3 regions of the Blautia sp. MSK18_10 genome follow, and region 1 is predicted to be linked to each of the others. Evidence: predicted binding sites of a transcription regulator. Region 1 holds the regulator's gene; each other region holds the start of a gene.

Evidence for each region. The regulator Rex, encoded in region 1, represses fermentation and respiration genes when NADH is low (regulators of the CRP and FNR family bind a similar motif). The targets are predictions, from matches to a motif close to ATTGTTAANTANTTAACAAT.
Region 2: a site for Rex is predicted at 1,458-1,477, ahead of LI074_RS13470 (iron-sulfur cluster assembly scaffold protein). Genes of this name have one in related genera too.
Region 3: a site for Rex is predicted at 3,606-3,625, ahead of LI074_RS03420 (complex I 24 kDa subunit family protein). Genes of this name have one in related genera too.

What each region holds. Positions count from the first base shown of each region.
Region 1 covers NZ_JAJCGT010000009.1:79,228-87,055, forward strand. The annotation lists gene LI074_RS06135 (bifunctional ADP-dependent NAD(P)H-hydrate dehydratase/NAD(P)H-hydrate epimerase) at 1-1,098, opposite strand, end outside; gene LI074_RS06140 (redox-sensing transcriptional repressor Rex) at 1,188-1,835, opposite strand; gene LI074_RS06145 (ABC-F family ATP-binding cassette domain-containing protein) at 2,096-4,006, shown strand; gene LI074_RS06150 (NADP-dependent isocitrate dehydrogenase) at 4,123-5,331, opposite strand; gene LI074_RS06155 (S8 family peptidase) at 5,447-6,292, opposite strand; gene LI074_RS06160 (class I SAM-dependent methyltransferase) at 6,801-7,532, opposite strand; gene pap (polyphosphate:AMP phosphotransferase) at 7,553-7,828, opposite strand, start outside.
Region 2 covers NZ_JAJCGT010000037.1:31,174-39,001, reverse strand. The annotation lists gene LI074_RS13475 (GGGtGRT protein) at 1-571, opposite strand, end outside; gene LI074_RS13470 (iron-sulfur cluster assembly scaffold protein) at 590-1,282, opposite strand; gene LI074_RS13465 (TraX family protein) at 1,535-2,275, shown strand; gene LI074_RS13460 (UDP-N-acetylglucosamine pyrophosphorylase) at 2,383-3,054, opposite strand; gene LI074_RS13455 (DNA topoisomerase) at 3,117-5,297, opposite strand; gene LI074_RS13450 (formate/nitrite transporter family protein) at 5,299-6,054, opposite strand; gene selD (selenide, water dikinase SelD) at 6,281-7,318, opposite strand; gene LI074_RS13440 (DUF3343 domain-containing protein) at 7,565-7,801, opposite strand.
Region 3 covers NZ_JAJCGT010000004.1:69,755-77,582, reverse strand. The annotation lists gene LI074_RS03430 ([FeFe] hydrogenase, group A) at 1-1,009, opposite strand, end outside; gene LI074_RS03425 (NADH-quinone oxidoreductase subunit NuoF) at 1,025-2,896, opposite strand; gene LI074_RS03420 (complex I 24 kDa subunit family protein) at 2,893-3,372, opposite strand; gene LI074_RS03415 (YoaK family protein) at 3,696-4,397, opposite strand; gene LI074_RS03410 (Fe-S-containing hydro-lyase) at 4,715-5,281, opposite strand; gene LI074_RS03405 (fumarate hydratase) at 5,283-6,125, opposite strand; gene LI074_RS03400 (FAD-dependent oxidoreductase) at 6,262-7,828, opposite strand, start outside.

The DNA of each region.
Region 1 (7,828 bases):
CAGGATCACATGTTCCCCGATAAAACACTTCCAGTTGTCATGGACTGACAGAAGATTCAGGCCATCTGCATCCAGAATTACTGTTTTTTTACACTCAGCTGCCTTCGCCAGGAACCACTGAGCTCTTTCCCTGCTCTGCGCTCCGGTTCCAAGACCCGGTCCTATCACAAGCACATCACACCAGTCAAGCATTGCCTGGTTTTTTTTCTCATCAAAATCACAGGTGATCATGGCTTCCGGCAACAGTGTCTGCAACGGAATCCTGTTGGCCTCCACGGTCTGAATTCTCACCATTCCCGCAGAGCTTTTCAGAGCAGCTGCTGCACTCAGATATGCAGCTCCGCACATTCCTTCGCTGCCAGCTATAAGAAGAACCTTACCGAAGGTTCCTTTATTTCCATAGGGAACTCTCTCCGGAAGCATTTTCAAATCTTCACGTTCCAGATGATGCATACAGATTTTCTTTCCGGGTATGGAATAGATTCCGATATCCGTAACAACGATCTCACCGCCATACATGCGTCCGGGATAAAAACACAGCCCTCTTTTGCGAAAAGCAAAGGTAACCGTAAGATCTGCCCGGAATGCAATCCCCTTCTCAAATCCGGTATCTGAGTCAATCCCGGATGGAATATCCACAGCTACTTTATACGCAGATGCCCGGTTCATTGTACTGATAAGCTCTGCATATTTTCCCTCTACAGGTCTGCTCAGTCCAACCCCAAAGATGGCATCTACTATAGTAGTATATTCATCCAGATCCAGGTTATGCACCCGGGGCACCTGATAATATTCTGCTGTTTTAAGCTGTCCGGCAGTTTCAGCAGTCATTTTCTCTTCCTTACCCGCAATATAATACCAGGTTCTGACTCCTCTCAACTGAAGCAGTCTGGCAATCGCCAATCCGTCTCCGCCATTGTTGCCGGTTCCGCAGACCACAAGGATTTTCTCTTTTTCTTTATTCTTTAATCTCTGTACAATCTCCTCAACCGTCTTTAATGCCGCCCTCTCCATAAGTACCGGAGACGATATCCCGGCTTTCTGAATCGTATTATGATCCAGTTCTTTCATCTCAACAGCAGTTACAATCTCTCTCATCTGTTCACCTCCTGTTTACAATAACACATTTACATACAAGAGAAAAGCTGTGATCAGATGACCACAGCCTTGTGTTTCACAGTTATCCCTTACATACCTTCATGTTCCTTTCTGTACTCACTCAGGTTATAGGACAAAGTCATAAGACTCTCTGAAAGATGTACGTTCTCTACCATTACATCCTCCGGGGCATCCAGATCAATATGTGCAAAATTCCAGATTGCCTTAATTCCATTATCAATTAAAATCTTTGCCATCTCTTTGGCTTTGTTTTTAGGAAGAGTCAGGATCGCAATCTCAACCTCATTCTCCTTCAGAAACAAAGGAAGATCGCTCAACATCTGAATCTCAATTCCACGAACTGCAATCCCCTCAAGTACAGGATTGACGTCAAAAATACCAACCAGCTTAAATCCGCGCTTTTCAAAATCCACATAATTGGCCAATGCCTGTCCCAGATTACCGGCACCCAGAATAATCATCGGATGTACAGTATCCAGCCCAAGGATCTTACCGATTTCTGTATACAAATAGCGTACATTATAGCCGTAACCCTGCTGACCAAAACCACCGAAATTATTTAAGTCCTGACGAATCTGGGAAGCCGTCACATGCATCTTCTTGCTAAGATCATTTGAAGATATACGCTCTACATTCTCCTCCATCAATTCACCGAGGTAGCGGTAGTACCGCGGCAAACGCTTGATTACCGCTTTCGAAATTTCCTTAGCTTCCACAAATTTTCCCTCCTTAGCTTATCTATGTCAATTATACCCAGATGTTATTTTATTGTCAAATTAAATTTGTACTTTTTGACCAAATATTTCTGTATTTTTTTATCAATTTCATTCTGAAAAATTCCCCGGAATATCATATTTTCTTCCATGCATCCATCCGATGCTTTCTTTTCCCTGGACAAAATCTCTTAAAATGCTTTCAAAAACAGGCATTTTCGATTATAATAGTACGCGGACAAATTACAAACGGAGGAATTCCTATGATTTTATCATGTCAGAATATCTGTAAATCCTTTGGCGAAAAAATCATTCTCAAGGATGCCAGTTTCCATATAGAAGACCGCGAAAAGGCAGCTCTCATCGGCAATAACGGTGCAGGCAAGACGACTCTGCTGCGAATCATTATGCATGAGCTCTCCCCGGATTCAGGAAACGTGGTACTTGCCAAAGATAAAAATATCGGCTACCTTGCCCAGTATCAGGACATTCATGGCCATCATACCATTTACGAAGAACTGATTTCCACCAAACAGCACATTATTGATATGGAGAACCGTCTGCGCTCTCTGGAACAGGAAATGAAAACCACCACCGGAGATGCTCTGGACAGCCTGATGAATACTTACACAAGACTGAGTCACCAGTTTGAACTGGAAAATGGTTACGCTTACAAAAGTGAGATCATGGGTGTATTAAAAGGTCTTGGTTTCACAGAAGAAGATTTCGAACGCCAGATAGAAACTCTTTCAGGCGGCCAGAAAACCCGCGTAGCTCTGGGTAAACTGCTTCTTGCCAGCCCTGACATTCTTCTTCTGGATGAGCCTACCAACCATCTGGATATGGAGAGTATTTCCTGGCTGGAAACCTATCTTCTGAATTACCCGGGTGCTGTATTTATCGTATCCCACGACCGTTACTTTCTTGACAAAGTCGTAACAAAAGTTGTGGAAATCGAAGCAGGAAATATGCGTATGTACAGTGGCAACTATTCTGCCTATGCCCTGAAAAAAGCCCAGCTGCGTGACGCCCAGTACAAAGCCTACCTGAACCAGCAGCGGGATATCAAACATCAGGAAGCAGTCATTGCCAAGCTGAAATCCTTTAACCGCGAGAAATCTATCAAACGTGCGGAAAGCCGCGAAAAAATGCTGGATAAAGTCCAGCGCATTGATAAACCACAGGAGATTCAGAATCAGATGCGCATTTCCCTGGAACCAAGATTTGTCAGCGGAAATGATGTCCTTACTGTGGAAAGTCTTTCCAAATCTTTTCCCGGACAGACACTTTTCAGTGACATCTCCTTTGAGATCAAACGTGGAGAACGTGTAGCCCTGATTGGCAATAACGGCACAGGCAAAACCACCATGTTAAAGATCATCAATGGGCTGATCGATGCAGACAGCGGCAGATTTACTCTTGGTTCCAAGGTACAGATTGGCTACTATGACCAGGAACACCATGTTCTTCATATGGAGAAAACTATTTTTGAGGAAATCTCAGATGCTTATCCCACACTTACGGAAACAGAAATTCGAAATATGCTGGCAGCATTCCTTTTCACAGGGGATGATGTATTCAAACTGATCTCCGCTCTGTCCGGCGGAGAAAGAGGTCGTGTTTCCCTCGCCAAGCTGATGCTGTCCGAAGCAAACTTTCTGATCCTCGATGAGCCCACCAACCATCTGGATATCGCTTCAAAAGAGATTCTTGAAGAGGCATTGAACAGTTACACAGGAACAGTATTCTATGTTTCCCACGACCGTTACTTCATCAACCAGACAGCTACCCGGATCCTGGATCTGACCAATCAGGCAATTGTAAATTATATCGGAGATTACGACTATTATCTGGAGAAAAAAGAAGAGCTGACGGAAAAATATGCTCCGGCTGCCGCTCAGGCTGTGACAGAAGCAAAGCAGGCTTCTGATAACAAGCTTTCCTGGCAGCAGCATAAAGAAGAACAGGCCCGTCAGCGAAAACGAGAGAATGAACTAAAAAAAGTAGAAGCCCGCATTGAAGAACTTGAGACCAGAGATAAAGAGATCGACGAAACCATGATTCTCCCGGATATCTGCACAAATGTGGCAGAATGTGCGAAACTCAGCAAAGAGAAAGCCGCCATTACCGAAGAATTAGAAGGATTATATGAAAAATGGGAAGAACTTGCATAATGCAGGTTCTTCCCATTTTCGCAGTTTATAACTTTTTACAGGTTTCTCCGCTGCAGTGTGATCCTGCCCGGAGAACTTTATAATGTTATAGAAACATTACCGGATAATTTCTGACATTATAAAATTTCATCCAGTCTCTCTCTGATGGCAAGGATGAAATCTTTGCTGTTCAGTACTGTCACATCCTCAAGAGAAGTGATCAGCGCAAGGTCTTTTGTCATCTTACCGCTTTCAATCGTCTCCAGAGTCGCCTTCTCCAGTTTATCAGCAAATTCCATCAATTCTTTATTGCCGTCCAGCTCACCTCTTTTTCTCAGAGCTCCGGTCCATGCAAAAATAGTTGCTACAGAGTTAGTAGATGTCTCCTCACCTTTCAGATAGCGATAATAATGTCTCTGTACAGTTCCATGAGCAGCTTCATATTCGTAATATCCCTGTGGAGATACCAGTACAGATGTCATCATAGCCAGAGAACCAAATGCTGAAGAAACCATATCGCTCATAACATCTCCATCATAGTTCTTGCAGGCCCAGATAAATCCGCCTTCAGCCTTCATGACACGAGCTACGATATCATCGATCAGGCTGTAGAAATATTCAATGCCTGCTGCCTCGAATTTCTCCTTAAACTCATCTTCATAAATAGTTGCAAAGATTTCCTTAAAACGTCCGTCATAAATCTTGGAGATCGTATCCTTGCCGCCAAGCCACAGGTTCTGTTTTGTATCCAGTGCATAATTAAAACAGCATCTTGCAAAACTTGTGATAGAATCATCCAGATTGTGCATACCCTGAAGCACACCCGGTCCCTCATAATGATGGATCAGCTCTTTTCTCTGCTGTCCGTCTGCACCTTCAAATACCAGATAAGCATCTCCGGGGCCGTCAATATACATCTCTGTGTTCTTATACACATCACCATAGGCATGACGTGCGATGGTGATCGGTTTCTTCCAGTTCTTAACACATGGTTCAATACCCTTCACTACGATTGGGGCACGAAAAACAGTTCCGTCGAGAATTGCACGAATCGTTCCGTTAGGACTCTTGTACATTTTCTTTAAGGTATACTCTTCCATTCTTGCCTTATTAGGAGTGATAGTGGCACATTTCACTGCAACGCCGTACTTCTTTGTAGCCTCTGCTGCATCAACAGTTACCTGATCATCCGTTTCATTTCTGTATTCCAGACCAAGGTCATAATACTCAGTGTTCAAATCAATATACGGAAGAAGAAGTTCATCTTTGATTATTTTCCAGAGAATTCTGGTCATCTCATCTCCATCCATCTCCACAAGTGGTGTCTGCATCTGAATTTTTTTCATATTAATCCTCCTCTTTGGCTCTCATCCAGTTAACTATCATGATAGCCGAAAACAGACCGTTCGTCAATGCTTTTATACACTAAAGCAATAATTTTGTGAAATAAAAGATTACTGATCACAGTTCCATAAAGCGTTCCAGATCCAGTTCTCCCCATCCCTGCTGATTCTTTGGCAATCCCATATCCCTGGCACTTTCTTTCAATTTCATCTTGATCTGAACATTAGTCAGCTCCGGTTTCTTCTCAAGCATCAATGCTGCTGCCCCTGCAACCAGAGGTGTAGACATAGAAGTACCACTCTTCACTCCATATCCGTTATCTGCCCCCGGTGCACAGGCAAGAACATGATTCCCGGGTGCAACCAGATCCGGTTTACAAACACACTCAAATGTAGGTCCCCTGCCGGATATGGCAGTCCGTCCTGTAAGCAGATCGCTGGAGCCTACTGTGATAATCTTCCGGCTGCTTCCCGGTGCTGTCACACTTCCTGCCTTCGGTCCCTGATTTCCTGCCGCAGCCACTACCACCAGACCTGCATCCCAAAGTTGTTCCACACCCGCGATCAGAACTCTGTGATCTTCTGCTCTCCTGCAGGTTGTTCCCACCGAGATATTCACTACACGTATCCCATAATATCTCTTATTCTCCAGGATCCAGCGAAAAGCCTGTAAAACATCTTCTTTCCTGCCATTTCCCGTTCTGTCGAGCACCTTCAGAACTATCAGGCTACACCCGGGGGCAATTCCTCTGATCCGTCCTTCCGAAGCCCTTCCGTCACCGCCAATGATCCCACATACATGGGTTCCATGAGAATTATCATCATAAGGTCTGATACGATGTCCGATGAAATCTTGAAACGCAAGTATTCTCCCTGTAAAATCTATATGAGGAAAAATCCCGGTATCCAGAACACACACACCCACGTGCTTTCCTGTATATCCGGAATCATCTGAATTCTTCATAAAAAATCCTCCGAATCATCTGGATAATGAAATCTTACCGCAACTATTCATCAGGTCGCTGCAAAGACAATGAACATTTGCGTCTTACTTTAAATTATTCGGAAGATTATATTTTTGTGTCCGACAGTTTCTCCTGTCATATCTCCGTTTTTCTGTAAATAAAATGTATAAAGCTTCCATGATATGCAGATACTTCTGATATGCAAAACAACAGGCATATACAGAATCTGTTACAGAAATCCCGAAAAATATCCTTATAGCAATTTCATAAAATAACTGTAACCATCTGCATAATATTAAGGAGACAAATTATGACTGCATTATTATTGATACTGGTATTTTTACTCTTTCAGACCTTCGTCCTGCTCTGCTGTGTAGCTGCCGGAAATGACGCTGCCTCCCAGGAAATCTCCGATCAGGAACAAATGGAATTTATCCGGGAATGGAAAAAAATACATTGCAGCAGCCCTCAAAAATAAAGGGCTGCTACAATGTGCTGATAAACCTTCTACATCACATAACAGTCATATCGTATTGCTTTTCCTTTTAATATATAAGAAGGCTCTCTTCCATCAAGACAGACGCTCTTAAGAGGACGTTTTACGATAATTCTGGAAGGTCCGGCTTTGATAGCTGCATCAAAAAGATCTTTTTCCTCAGAACATGGAGGTTCAAGTTTCTGGATCAGCTGAAGTTTTTTATTTATCAGACCGGATTTCTGTCTCTTCGGGAACATGGGATCAAGATAGATCACATCTACTGGATCCATAAGTTTCTCCATACATGACACACTGTCACCCTCCACCAGTTTCATTCTGGAAGCAATGTCTTTTAATACGGGATGCTTTCTGGCACGCCGGAGCGCATCCTTCAAAAGTGCGGCGATCACCGGATTCTGTTCATATAATGTCACCTCATAGCCATATGCTGCAAGAAGGAAACCATCCTCCCCCATACCTGCAGTGGCATCAATTGCTTTCAGATGTTCTCCCTCTGTTTTGACCGCACGTACCAACATTTCATGGGAAAGTCTTCCGTTTGTGACTCTGTGCAGCATTCCTTCAAAATCTCCCTGATATGTCAGGCCATAACCGGTAAGTGATACGCCCCGGGAGTCAAACATTACTGTCAGATGTTCTCCCGGTTTGTCCATAATCGGAACATTGTTCTTTCTGGCAAAAGATTCTGCCATTTCTCTTTGCCCGCCCTTACCCAGGCAGACTGTTATCTTATCATTCATTTACACATTTCCCGCAAAATTTAATTTTCTTTTAATGCTTTTTCTATTTCAGAGATCACAATTCTGAGTGCTTTGATACGGGCATATTTCTTGTCAACAGATTCCAGTACATGCCATGGCGCAAAGGAAGTATTTGTCTTCTGAAGCATCTCATTGACAGCCACTTCATAGGCATCCCATTTCTCTCTGTTTCTCCAGTCCTCATCTGTGATCTTCCATTGTTTCTCCGGATTATTCTGTCTCTCCTGAAAACGCTCCAGCTGTGTATCCTTATCGATCTGTACCCAGAATTTAAT
Region 2 (7,828 bases), on a different contig from region 1:
CTTTTCTGAATACTTCTTTAACTTCGTTCTTGTATGGATCGTATTCTGTCTCTACATATGTAAAGCCGTTGATACGGGAGATGATCTGAGCAGCATCTTTTCCAAGACCGTTCAGGATAACACGTAATGGTTTCTGACGAACTTTGTTAGCTTTCTCAGCGATACCGATAGCACCTTCAGCTGCTGCGAAGGACTCATGTCCAGCCAGGAAGCAGAAGCACTCTGTTTCTTCTTCAAGAAGCATCTTGCCAAGGTTACCATGTCCAAGACCTACTTTACGTGTATCAGCAACGGATCCAGGAATACAGAATGCCTGAAGTCCTTCACCGATAGCTGCTGCTGCATCTGCTGCTTTCTTGCATCCTTTTTTGATTGCGATTGCAGCACCTACTGTGTATGCCCAGCAAGCGTTCTCGAAACAGATTGGCTGAATGCCTTTGATCTGATCGTATACATTAAGACCTGCGTCTTTTGTGATTTTCTCAGCTTCTTCGATAGAAGCAATGCCATAGCTGTTTAAAACAGAATTGATCTTGTCAATTCGTCTCTCATATGATTCAAATAAAGCCATTTCCTGTTACCTCCTAAATTATTCTTTTCTTGGGTCGATAATTTTAACAGCGTCTGCAACACGGCCATACTGACCTTTTGCTTTTTCCCATGCAGTATTCGGGTCATCGCCTTTTTTGATGAAATCAGTCATTTTTCCAAGGCTTACGAACTGATATCCGATGATCTCATCATCTGCATCAAGAGCAATACCTGTTACATAACCTTCTGCCATTTCAAGGTAACGAGGTCCTTTTTTCAGAGTTCCATACATTGTACCAACCTGAGAACGAAGTCCTTTACCAAGGTCTTCAAGTCCAGCACCTACTGGAAGTCCTTCTTCTGAGAATGCAGACTGTGTACGTCCATAAACGATCTGAAGGAAGAGTTCTCTCATAGCTGTATTAATCGCATCACAAACTAAGTCAGTGTTCAGTGCCTCCATAACTGTAAGTCCCGGAAGAATCTCGGAAGCCATAGCTGCAGAGTGAGTCATACCTGAACATCCGATAGTCTCAACCAGTGCTTCCTGGATGATACCCTCTTTAACATTTAATGTAAGCTTGCAGGCACCCTGCTGTGGTGCACACCAGCCAACACCGTGTGTAAGACCGGAAATATCTTTGACTTCTTTTGCCTGTACCCATTTAGCTTCTTCTGGGATTGGAGCGGCGCCATGATGAACGCCCTGTGCAACTGGGCACATTTCTTCTACTTCGCGTGAATAAATCATTGTAAAACTCCTTTCAAGTATAGATTAACTTCATGTTGTTATACTCGCCGCTGTACAGAACTGCTGAATGAACTGCACAGGGTAAAACTCTGATGTCTGCTGAATGACTTCAGAGGAGTATGCCTAACAACCTAGTGTTATTTTCTCACAAAAGTGCTGATTCGTCCAGTCATAAATTGTAAAATTTTTAACCATCTTTGATTTTTTTGTGGTAAAATAGTTCTAATTTCTATTAATGAAGGGATTTCTATTATGACAACAAAGTTACCTGCTTCCTTTCTCCCTGCAAAATTTCAGGTTCTGAGCGGAAGCGCTTTAAAATTAATTGCTATCACCCTGATGCTGATTGACCATACCGGCTTAATGATCCTGTATAATTATCCTGCCACAACTGCAACCCTTTTCAGTTTCGGCGGCGTGGATTACAGCTGGTATCGGATTTTCCGGGATATCGGCAGGGCCGCTTTTCCAATTTTCTGTTTTCTGTTAGTGGAAGGATTTCTGCATACACATAACCGTAAGAAATATGGCCTGAATCTGTTTCTATTTGCATGTATCTCTGAGATTCCATGGAACTTCATGTTTACCAACACCTGGAGATATGAAAAACAGAATGTATTTTTCACCCTGTTTCTGGGATACCTGGCATTCTGTGCCCTGGAATACTTCTGGGATAATCAGAAAATGCAGCTTGTCTGCGTGCTGGCACTGCTGACTGTCTCTGTGTTTCTGAAGGCAGATTACGGATGGCGGGGATTTGTATTCCTGCTGATCATGTACTGGTTCCGCAACGATAAAACCGCCCAGGCGATCATCGGAAGCTGCTGGCTTTACTATGAATGGAAAGCCTGCTTTGCTTTTCTTTCCATTAATATGTACAATGGTGAACGTGGATTTGTAAAAGGAAAATTTCTGAAATATGTTTTTTACTGGTTTTATCCGGTGCACATTACCATTCTGGTAATCCTGAGAAAACTTTTATTTCATATGTAATATCAGGTACAACAAATATCTTCTATCTCAAACAGACATAAAAATATAAAAGGGCAGGCTGTATGACTGAAATAATATCCTTCATACAACCTGCCTCTTCTATATTTTCAACTTTTCTTTTCTGCAATTTCTGTTTTTGACTTATAAATGTGATTTGCAGGTACGCAGCCTCTTACTGAGGAAAGTGGGTAAATGTTGCAGCAGCGTCCGATCACAGTTCCGGGATTTAATACGGAGCCGCAGCCTACTTCTACGTTGTCACCCAGCATTGCGCCGAATTTCTTCAGACCTGTTTCAATCTTCTCGTCACCGTCTTTTACAACTACCAGTTTCTTGTCAGATTTTACATTGGAACAGATGGAACCTGCACCCATATGGGATTTGTAGCCGAGAACTGCATCGCCTACATAATTGTAGTGCGGAACCTGTACCTTGTTGAAAAGTACCGCATTCTTTAATTCCGTAGAATTACCTACTACTGCACCCTCACCTATAATTGCTTTTCCGCGTATAAATGCACAGTGGCGTACTTCTGCTTCTTTACCTATGATGACCGGACCGTTGATGCAGGCTGTAGGTGCCACTTTGGCACTCTTGGCGATCCATACATCTTCTGACGGGTGGTCGTATTCTTCTTCACTTAAGGTCTGTCCCAGTTTCAGAATGAAATCTCCGATCTCCGGTAATACTTCCCATGGATATGTTTTTCCTTCAAATAAATCCTTTGCGATTGTTTCGTTCAGATCCAGAAGGTTTGCAATTGTAAAATCTTTTAACATAATATTTTCCTCTTTTCTCTCGCTATGATGACATGTTTTCTTTTATCTGTCACAAATGCATACTACTTTGAAGCAGACGGCTTTCTGCAGGTACGTGATCGTCCCGTTGCGGACGTTGATCTGCCTGTTGTTTTCGCACTGTTTTTTTCAGATGAATCCTTATAATTCACTGCTGCAGCATCAAAGAACTGTCTCAGATATGGCTGGATATTGCTGTCCTCCACCTGTCTGGTGCGAAGGCGCACAAAATGTTCCAGCTTATCCATATATTCCTGTTCTGTAATACTGCCCTCTGCCACATAATTCAGTCCTTTTTCCCAGCTTGCAGTCAGTTCCGGGTTCAGAAGCTGTCTGATGGAGCAGTTTACCACATCAAAGATCATCTCTCCAAGAAGGGTTGGAGTGATCACCTGGGTTTTCTTATTGAGTGCCAGATATTTGATATTGCACAGTTTCTTAAGAATTTCCGCTCTGGTGGCACTGGTTCCGATTCCGCAGCTTTTAATCTGGGCACGAAGCTCTTCGTCCTCGATCAGCTGACCTGCATTCTCCATTGCAAGAATCATAGAACCGGAATTATAACGCTTTGGCGGCGATGTCTCGCCCTCTTTGATACTCAGACTGTCCACAGAGAGTATATCACCTTTTTTCAGGTTCTGCAATGCGGCAAGAAGTCTGGTATCACACGCCATATCCTCAGCCGAATCATCAGCTTTGTTCCCGCCGTTTTTTCCTGTATCCGGATCTTCCTCTTCACTTCCCTCATTGCCGGCTGCGCCGGCTCTGTTTCCACCACTCATGGCATCTGCTGCTTTTCGCTTCGCAAAAGAATTTGTGGCAACTTTTAAGTACCCTTCATCCAGCAGTACTTTAAATGAAGAAAAGAAGCTCTCATTCTGAATTTTTGTCACAAGACTGATCTTCTGATATACTGCAGGAGGATAAAAAATACATACAAACCTTCTGACAATGGTCTCATATACACGCTGCGCAGTAAGAGAAACACTTCTCAATGCGTTTAAGCCCTGGCCTGTGGGTACGATTGCATAATGGTCTGTGATCTGCTTATCATTAACATATCTGGTCTTTGCCAGATTTTTGTAATTTCCCTGTTCAATAATGTGCTGTGCGATTTCCGCTGTATGTTCATAATTACGCAGACCGGAAATATTCTTATAAATTTCCTTTGCAGCCGCAGTAGACAACACACGGGCATCTGTTCTGGGATAAGTGACCAGTTTCTTTTCATACAGTTCCTGTACGATTTTTAATGTCTCATCCGGGCTGATCTTGAACAGCTTGGAGCACACATTCTGAAGCTCCGCCAGGTTAAATAAAAGCGGCGGATTCCTGTTCTCTTTTTTCCGCTCGATTTTCTCTACTGTACATTGCAACGGCTGACTCACAGACAGCTCCTGTATCAGTTTTTCAGCATAGGCTTTCTCTTTAAATCCGTTCTCTTTATACAGATAAGGAGTCTGGAAATATCTGCTGCCTTCCACAGCTCTCCATTCTCCCTCAAAATTTTCTCCCTCAAGGGCAATGCTGCTGAGTACGCGGTAAAACGGAGTTTTCACAAACGCACGGATCTCGCGCTCTCTTCGCACTACCATTCCAAGTACACAGGTCATAACTCGTCCTACAGAAATGGCCTGATATTTCGTATTTAAATAATTTGACACACTGTTTCCATAACGCAGTGTCAGTACACGGGAAAAATTAATTCCCATGAGATAGTCTTCTTTCGCCCGAAGATAGGCTGAAGCAGAAAGATTGTCATATGCCGACAGATCCTTTGCCTCTCTGATTCCTCTCATAATCTCTTCTTCTGTCTGGGAGTCGATCCAGACTCTCTTTTCTTTTTTTCCACGAACACCTGCCATCTGTGCCACCAGACGGTAAATGTATTCTCCCTCCCGTCCGGAGTCAGTGCACACATAGATAGTGTCCACATCCTCACGGTTAAGCAGTCCTTTGACAATCTCAAACTGCTTCTGCACTCCGGGGATCACTTCATATTTAAATTCGCGCGGCAAAAAAGGCAGGGTATCTAAACTCCACCTTTTATATTTGATATCATATTTTTCCGGGTAGCTCATGGTGACCAGGTGTCCCACACACCAGGTCACCACGCTGTCCTGAGATTCCAGGTAGCCATCCCGTCTTTGTCCGTTGATTTTCAAAGCTTTTGCGAATTCCTGTGCCACACTGGGCTTTTCGGCTATGTATAAAGCTTTTGACATATTATTTATCTGCACTCATCTTTCTGAGCGGCCATGCCAGCAACAGGGCACCGCCCACCATATTTCCTAAAGTTACTACTACCATGCTCTTTACCATGGCTCCAAGGGATAATCCATGTACCAGGCAGTATGCGGTAACAAAGATTCCCATGTTTGCGATGCAGTGCTCAAATCCACTTACAACAAATCCTGAGATACACATAACGATCATCAGGAATCTTCCTGCATCACTCTTTAATTTCATACCACAGAGCACACCGAGACAGACGAAGAAGTTACAGAGCACTGCTCTGAAAAACATCTGTCCGAGCGGAATACTCAATTTGTTTCCGATAAATCCTGCAAAATAATCTGCTGTTCCGGACGCTCCTGCACCTACAAACAACAATGCTAAAATTGCACATCCGACAAAGTTTCCAAGGTAGCTTACGCCCCATACCTTACCTGCCTCTTTCCAGCTCACCTGTTTATCATAGGCTCCGAACGCCATTACCATATTGTTTCCTGTAAAAAGTTCGCCGCCTACGAAGCTGATCAGAAGCACTGCAATGGAGAATACTAATGCCCCCATAAATTTTCCCCATTCAGGCATGGTCTTGGAGAATACGTTTCCAACTACATTACTGTAGATCATGGCCACATCAATAAAAAAACCCGCCATGATTGCACGTATGAAGTACTTGAAAAAGTTGGTATTCACCAGGTTACTCTTGGCTTTCGCCGCGTTTGACACTTTCTGTACATCTTCGTAATTCATAACTACACCTCCGCAATGTATTTTATTGAGAACATTATATCACCTGAATATCTGTTTCACAACCGAAATCGTCAAACAATTCAAGAATATTCTTCAGATTTGTAGTTACTGTTCACACACCACTATCTCGCGAGGTGTTTTGGCATGAATATGCCAAAATCCCGAGACATACAAGCCAAAATTCCATTGTCGCAGGAAAAAATGTCTGAAATTAAAGCTGAATTTTTTATTCGAATACAACTGCTTTATCCTGCAATTCTGTTACATATCCGATAACACCGCCGAAGATATCCATACCTGCAAGCTCTTCTGCAAGGGCATCGGCTTCTTCTGCCGGTACTGCAAGTAGAAGTCCGCCGGATGTCTGCGGATCAAATACCAGATCCTCCATCCAGAGTTCCTTAATCTCACTTCGTACTTCATCGCCTGCGAAGTCACGATTTCTGTATGCACCTTCAGGGATCAGCCCCATCTGTGCATATTCTTCAACACCCTCAATGATCGGAAGTTTCTCAGACTGGATCACCAGGGTTTTCCGGCTGCCTTTTGCCATTTCCAGACTGTGGCCTGCAAGACTGAATCCTGTTACGTCGGTACAGCTGTGGACCGTGTATTTAGATGCAATCTCTGCTGCATATTTGTTCAGCTTCGCCATGATCTTCTGGACTCTCTCAATTTCTTCCTGAGACGCCATTTCTGCCTTAATGGCAGTGTTAAGGATTCCACAGCCCAGCGGTTTGGTAAGAATAAGGATGTCTTCTGCTTCTGCACCGTAATTTTTCCACATTTTGTCCGGATGCACATAACCTGTTACACAGAGTCCGTATTTCGGTTCTTTATCATTGATAGTATGCCCGCCTGCAAGGACTGCTCCGGCTTCCATAACCTTATCTGCACCGCCGCGCAGGATCTGTTCCAAGACTTCCGGACCAAGACAGTTCGGAAATGCCACCACATTTAATGCCAGTTTCGGAACACCGCCCATTGCATAGACATCACTCAGTGCATTGGCTGCCGCGATCTGCCCGTACATATACGGATCATCCACTACTGGCGGAAAAAAGTCTACTGTATGGATCATTGCCAGTTCATCATTAATCTTGTATACTGCTGCATCGTCTGATGTCTCCGGACCTACCAGAAGCATCGGATCTGTAAATTTCGGAAGTTTGCCTACTACCTGCGCCAGAACTTTCGGGCCAATCTTAGCACCGCATCCGGCTGCACTGGCAAGCTGTGTAAGATGCACTTCACTTTTTTTCATTTCATTTCCCATAAGTCAGTTCACCCCAATTGATCTCCATATTCAGAATCTCCTCGTAACTGTTCAATACTTTCGTTACTGTAAACGGAGTGAACAGTAACGTACTTTCACAGCCGACAGACTGCCAAATAGTTACATATCTTCTATAACAAGAGATTCAGTGCTATCATTGTATCATGTTTTCACATATCCGTCAAAATGTGAACCGTTTACCATATATCAGGTATTCCTATAAATCTTTCCATTTTACGCAAGAATCCTATAAATCTTTTCATATTCCAGATCCTGTTCCTTCATATAGGAAGCTGTTTCTTCTTCGTTCTGTTCCCCACATTTCCACGCAAGGCCGCAGGAAGCTGATATTTCTCTTGGCACAGGGATCAGTCTGCCTGTAAATTTGTTTTTCTTACATTCCCTTTCCATGGCAATTGCCTGAGTGGTAGTTTCAAAAGTCACCACTGTTGTCAGAACTTTTTCTTTCATAATCCATCGTGTCCTCATAAAAAGAGG
Region 3 (7,828 bases), on a different contig from region 1:
GATCGCGGAAGTACTCTTTGATTACTGCTGAGAGCATTCCCTGTGGAGAACGGCAGGTAGAAAGATTAGGAATATACTCCTTGTACTGGTCTGTGATAAACTTCACCCATGCAGGACAACAGGAAGTAAGAAGCGGAAGTTTCTCACCCTTCTTAATTCTGTCAAGGAACTCGGCACTCTCTTCCATAATAGTAAGGTCAGCACTGAATGAAGTATCATAAACTTCATCGAATCCCATTCTGTGGAGAGCATTGACAATCTTACCCATAACACTCTTGCCTTTGGTCAGTCCATAATGATCACCTACTGCGACACGTACTGCAGGAGCAATCTGAGCAACTACACGTATATTCGGATCAGCAAGTGCTTCCCATGCCTCGTCCATATGTGTCTTGATCGCAATCGCACCTGTTGGGCAATATACACGACACTGACCGCAGTTTACACATTCTGTCTCTGCGATTTTTTTGTTAAATGCAGGCATTACCATGGCCTCAGTTCCCCGGAATGCAAATCCTAAAGCTCCGATTCCCTGAAGTTCTTCGCAGGCACGTACGCAGTCACCACACAGAATACATTTGTTTGGATCACGAACCAGAGAAGGAGAACTTGTATCCAACTCATGATATTCCCTGGTATTTTTGAAACGGATTGTCTGTACGCCCAGCCTGTGTGCCAGTTCCTGAAGGACACACTCACCACTCTTAACACAGGTTGTACAGTCACGACAATGTGCTGCAAGCAATAATTCTACAATTAGTTTTCTGTATTTCTTGACTCTTCCGGAATTGGTATAGATCACCATTCCATCTCTTGGCTGTTCAGAACATGAGGCAAATGTTTTTCCCCTCTCGTCTTCAACTGTACATAAACGACAGGCACCAAAAGTGGATACCTCTGAGTGGTAGCACAGTGTCGGAATATTGATCCCTGCCTTGCGGATGACAGACAGGACATTTTTTTCATCGGTAAATTCTACCTTTCTACCGTCAATTATCATATGGCCCATAGTGTATCCTCCCTTCTATGCTTCCACATATACTGCATCAAAGTTACAGTTGTCCTTACATGCACCGCATTTGATACAGATGTCGTTATCAATGTGATATGGATGTTTAATCTTACCTGAGATTGCACCTGCCGGACAGTTCTTTGCACATTTACCGCAGCCGATACAGAACTCAGGGTTGATGTGGAACTGACGAAGAGCAGTACATACTTTTGCACGGCATTTCTTATCGCGGATATGTTCCTCATATTCATCGCGGAAGCGTTTGAGAGTACTAATAACAGGAAGAGGTGCACTCTTGCCAAGTCCGCACAGAGCCATGTTCTGAACCATATTTGCAAGCTCTTCCAGCTCATCCAGATCGGACATCTCACCCTTGCCATCTACGATCCTCTCCAGGATCTCCAGCATACGTTTGGTACCCTCACGGCATGGAACACATTTGCCACAGCTCTCACGCTGGGTGAAGTTCATAAAGAATCTGGCAACCTCAACCATACAGGTATTCTCGTCCATAACTACCAGACCACCGGATCCCATGATCGCATCTAATTTTTTGACAGAATCAAAGTCAAGAGGTGCATCCAACTGATCCAGGATCAGACATCCGCCGGACGGACCGCCGATCTGGACGCCCTTAAATGCGGCGCCACTCTTCAATCCACCGCCGATATCATAGATAATGTGGCGGAGTGTGGTTCCCATAGGAACCTCGATCAGACCGGTATTCTCGATAGAACCGGTCAGTGAGAAGGTTTTTGTTCCGGGGCTTCCCTCTGTACCGATGGTGCGGAACCAGTCTGCTCCCTGAAGAATAATCTTCGGTACATTAGCATAGGTTTCTACATTATTAAGAACTGTAGGCTTACCCCACAGACCTTTCTCTACTGTACGGGGCGGTTTTACACGAGGCATACCTCTGTTACCCTCGATAGATGCGGTAAGTGCCGAACCTTCTCCACATACGAAAGCTCCGGCACCTCTGTTGATATGTAAATGGAAGTTTACACCGGAATTTAAAATATTATCACCTAACAGGCCATATTTTTCTGCCTGTTCAATCGCCATCCTAAGTCTCTTTACAGAAAGAGGATACTCTGCACGAACATAAATATATCCATTCTCCGCACCGACTGCGTAGGCTGCAATAGTCATACCTTCGATCATCTTATATGGATCACCTTCCATGACGGAACCATCCATAAATGCACCGGGATCACCCTCATCACCATTACATACAACATAGCGGGTTTTCTCTGCCTGGCGTGCAACCTGAGACCATTTCTTGCCTGCCGGGAATCCTGCACCGCCACGACCGCGAAGCCCGGATTTAGTTACTTCATCAATAACTTCCTGCGGGGACATGCTTCCCATCACTTTTGCAAGTGCCTGATAGCCTCCCACAGCAATATACTCTTCGATAGATTCCGCATCGATTTTTCCGCAGTTTTCAAGAACGATACGTGTTTGTTGATTTAAGAAAGGAATATCATCAGGATGTGGACAGACTGTATTATTATCACGATAAAACAGTCTCTCTACAGGTTTCCCTTCCAATATAGTTCTCTCCACAATTTCCTTACAGTCTTCCGGCTGTACGTGAACATACTGATAATCATATGGTTCAATTCTCATCAGAGGTCCAAGTTCACATAAGCCCTGGCACCCTGTCTTGATCACGCCTACATGAGGCACATCCTTCTGCATTTCAACTGTTACTCCATCAATTCTCTCACAGAGTACTGACATCTCTTCATAAATCTTCTGCGCTCCGGATGCGATACATCCGGTACCTGAACAGACAAGAACGCGGCAGGTATAAGATTTAATCTGCTCATTTACTTCAGCCTGCTTATTTAACAGGTCTTCTTTACTCTTAATACTCATACGCACTCTCCTCTCAGTTTATTCAAAAGTTCTACAGCTTTCTCAGGAGTCATCTTCGGATGTACTTCATCATTGACAGTCAGTGTGGGGGCAAGTCCACATGCACCCAGACAGGATACTGTTTCTACGGTAAAAAGCATGTCATCTGTAGTGTGTTTCTTGTTGCTCAGTCCAAGTTCCTTCATCAAAGCCTCTTTTACAGGCATGGATTTTCTCACATGACAGGCTGTTCCGTCACACACTTTAATGACATATTTCCCTTTCGGCTCAAAAGAAAAATTCTCATAGAATGTGGCTACACTGTAGGCCTTGGCTTCTTTTACTCCGATTTCTTTCGCTACATAAGTCAGCAATTCTCCCGGCAGGTAACGATATTCCGCCTGAATATCCTGCATGATCGGAATCAGCGATGCTGCTGTACGTCCATAGTGCTCGATGATCTCATCCGCTTTTCTGTAATAAGACTGGTCTAACATTCGGTTCCCTCCTTAAATAGTAATTTTGATACATCGGTTTTAATATAGTACCGATATATCGATTCCCACGCAGCTTTAGTTATTTTCAACATATGTGCTGTTGATATTATACATTATATAGTTGTTTTGCACAATATCATTTTTGAAATTTTCTGAAATTAATTTATAACAATTTGTTATAGATGTATAGTATTCATAAATGTATATAAATGAAAAGCAATTTCTTTAACAGGGTTGTTAATTTAATAGCAATATCAAAACAAAAAAAGATCATTGAAAAGAATATTATCTTCTTCTCAATGACCTTTCTGGAAATGGCTGCATTATTTAATTTCATGTTCCTCATGGAAATGCTTATATTTTTCTATAAACATCAACAGAAAGCTGATCATAAGGAATCCACAGGAAACCCAGATCATTCTGATTCCATAGCGTATGGACAGATTTCCACCAATGCCGGCACCCAAGGCAAACATAAGGATGATTCCAAAATAATACATCGCCTGTTTTAGCTGTTTTGATTTTTTTTCACGAAAATAAACTGACAACGCAGCTGTACCACTGCGCAAATTACCGATACACATAGTACTTGCATAGGAATATCCGTTTACCTTGCGGAAGGACTGTACCTGCATTGCACAGGCGAAAGATGCCATGGCATTTGCCAGCATATTGTATTCGGTTGGCAGGAAACCTACTGTAAATAAGATCAGGATTTCTGCCAGCAGAACACCCTGTCTCCAGTGGAGCTTCTGCGCATATTTATAATTTGCCTGTATTTTCTCCGCAACCCATACGCCCAGTGCAAAGAAAATAATAGGAAAGAAGTATCCCAGTCCTGCTGTCAGTTCTCCTGCCATAAAGTGCTGGCTCATAAGAACGACGTTTCCTGTCTGTGCATTACAGAATACTTCGTTTCTTGCATTATAGGTGTAAGCATCCTGAAAACCTCCTGACAGTGCCAGGAATGCACTGTTTAAAAAGGCTTCCGACATTTGTATTTCGTGTTGATTATGATCTTTCATGATTTTCCCCGTTCAAGTTTATTTGCAGTTATCTCCTGTACGGATAACTGCCTTTATTCTTTTACCGTCTTTCTCAAACATTCGAAATCCGCTGATTTACTGCGTAAATCGCTGCTTTCTCATGTTTGGCGGGTCCCTGACCCTGATTATCATGTTATACGTTTATAGGTCAAATGTAAAAGATATAATTCATATTATTGTATATATGATTTTTATATATTGGATACAATATATATATAATTTTGGCTATATAAAGCAACTTCCATATACTGTATGTCTACAGCATATGGAAGTTATTTTTTTATGTATCTGCAGAATTACTTATCTCCGTGTTCTTTGAGATATTCTGCTTTTCCCATCTCGTACAGATTATTACCTTCTGAGTCAATGATGACTACAAGAGGCATATCCTCTACATACAATTTACGAAGTGCTTCTGCTCCCAGATCTTCATATGCGATCAGTTCGGCCTTTTTGATGCATTTTGCAAGAAGCGCACCTGCACCGCCGATAGCTCCGAAGTATACACCATCATATTTCTTCATGGCGTCTACTACTTCCGGAAGGCGGGCACCTTTTCCGATCATTCCTCTTGCTCCCACAGACATCATTGTGGGTGCATAGGCATCCATACGTCCGCTGGTTGTAGGGCCTGCGGAGCCGATGACTGCGCCTGGTTTTGCAGGAGTTGGTCCTACATAGTAGATGGTTGCATCTGTAGGATCAAATGGAATTTTCTCACCTTTTGCAAGGGCCTCACACATTCTCTTGTGTCCTGCATCACGTGATGTATAAATAGTACCTGTTAATAATACCTGATCACCTGCATGGAGAGTTCTTGCCAGCTCTCTAGTAAGTGGAAGTGTAATTTTCTTTCTTTCCATCTCAGATCACCTCCGATTTATGGCGGGTTACATGGCAGTTGATATTAACCGCACATGGCATACCTGCAATATGAGTCGGCATTGTTTCGATATTCAGGCCGATGGCTGTTGTCTTTCCGCCAAATCCCTGAGGTCCGATTCCAAGCTTGTTTACTTTTTCCAGCATTTCTTTCTCAAGATCAGCATAGAACGGATCCGGGTTCTGAGTATCCAGAGGTCTCATCAGTGCTTTCTTTGCAAGAAGTGCACATTTGTCAAAGGTTCCTCCGATACCAACTCCGACTACCATTGGCGGACATGGGTTTGGTCCTGCGGTCTCTACTACTTCAAGGATGAAATCCTTGATTCCCTGCAATCCTGCGGATGGTTTGAACATACGGATCTGACTCATGTTCTCACTTCCGAAACCTTTCGGTCCTACTGTGATCTTAACTTTATCGCCAGGAACGATTTCTGTGTAAATCATAGCCGGTGTATTGTCCCCTGTGTTTCCACGGCGTACCGGGTCTTTTACTACAGATTTTCTTAAATATCCTTTGTCGTATCCGCGGCGTACACCTTCATTGATCGCATCGGTGAGATCTCCGCCAACAAAATGTACATCCTGTCCTATTTCAAGGAATACACATGCCATTCCTGTATCCTGGCAGATCGGCACGTTCTCGTTATCTGCAATATCAAAATTCTCAATAATATTGTCAAGGATACCCTTGGCAATCTCTCCGTCTTCGCATGCGCGGCATGTTTTGATCGCACATTTTACGTCTTCCGGAAGATGTTCATTTGCTTCGATACAGAGTTTTTCGATGACATCTGTAAGTCTGCTTACTTCTACTTCACGCATTCTGGTAAGCTCCCTTCTTTCATTTGGGGATATTCACCGGGAGGTGACATATCCCTTTTGCATTATATCAAAGGCTCCCGGTACCGGTAATCCCTTATCGATACCGGGAGCTCTTTTTTACATTCTGAGTATCTTATTAGCGCTGTTCGTGACGAGCGTATTTTGGAAGCAGTAATGGAGATACCTTATCAGTATGTACGCCTGCTTTGTCCAGTTCATCTGCATATTTGTAGATATGATCCAGGTTCATTTCACCAAGCTCTACGTTCTTGCATTTTGCAGCTGCTTTTTTACCTGCATTTCTTCCGAATACGATAACATCCAGAAGAGAGTTACCCATCAGTCTGTTTCTTCCGTGGATTCCACCTGCGGCTTCTCCTGCAACTAACAGGTTTGGAATTTCTTTTGTGAATCCGTCTCCGTTAATCTCAAGACCACCGTTCTGGTAGTGAAGTGTCGGATAAATAACGATAGGAACTTTTCTCATATCAATGCCGTAGTTCATGTACATACGGAACATAGCCGGGATTCTCTTTTCGATGGTTCCTTCGCCACCGAGGATCTCGATCATCGGAGTGTCAAGCCATACACCTTTCAGTCCACCTGGAACTTCTACGCCGCGGCCTTCTTCGCATTCACGGATAACACCGGAAGCATTTACGTCACGGGTTTCAAGCGGATGAATATAAGCTTCTCCGTTTGCATTTACAAGCTGTGCACCAACGGAACGAACTTTTTCTGTTACCAGAGCACCCATGATCTGTGATGGATAGATTGCTCCTGTTGGATGGTACTGGATAGAATCCTGATAAAGAAGGGAAGCACCAGCTCTGTATCCAAGTACAAGTCCGTCTGCAGTTGCGCCATAATGGTTAGATGTCGGGAATCCCTGATAATGCATTCTTCCTGCACCACCTGTTGCGATTACAACAGTTTTGGCTCTTGCAACAGAATAATCTCCTGTTTCCATGTTAAGAAGAACTGCACCTGCAACCTGTCCTTTTTCATCTTTCAGAAGTTCAACAGCTGAAGTAAATTCAACTACCGGAATCTTAAGATTCAGAACTTCATCTCTGATGGTACGCATGATCTCAGATCCAGAATAATCCTTTGCAGCATGCATTCTCTTTCTGGAAGTACCGCCGCCGTGTGTGGTAACCATGGTTCCGTCTTCTGCTTTATCAAATTCAACACCAAGGTCATTGAGCCATTTGATGGCATCCGGAGCTTCCATTACCAGTCTCTTTACCAGTTCCGGTTTTGCAGCAAAATGTCCGCCGCCGAAGCAATCCAGATAATGCTGTACAGGAGAATCATTCTCTTTGTCAGCTGCCTGGATACCACCTTCAGCCATCATTGTATTGGCATCACCGATACGAAGCTTTGTAACGATCATAACGTCAGCACCTGCATTATGTGCTTCGATTGCACAGGAAGAACCTGCACCGCCGCCGCCGATTACAAGTACATCTACATCATAATCAATTTTTGTAAGGTCAATTTTTTCGTTGATCAGACGGCTTGTTGAATGAAGCATTTCTGCCAGTTCCAGAGGAGCTTTCTGTCCTTTGTTCGGTCCTACTTTGATTTCTGCAAACGCGTCTGGATTATAATCCGGATGGAATTTCTCAAGAAGAGCGTCTTTCTCTTCAGCTGTCAGACGTCTTGGCTCTGTTGCCATACGCTGTGCTCTTGTAGCCTCT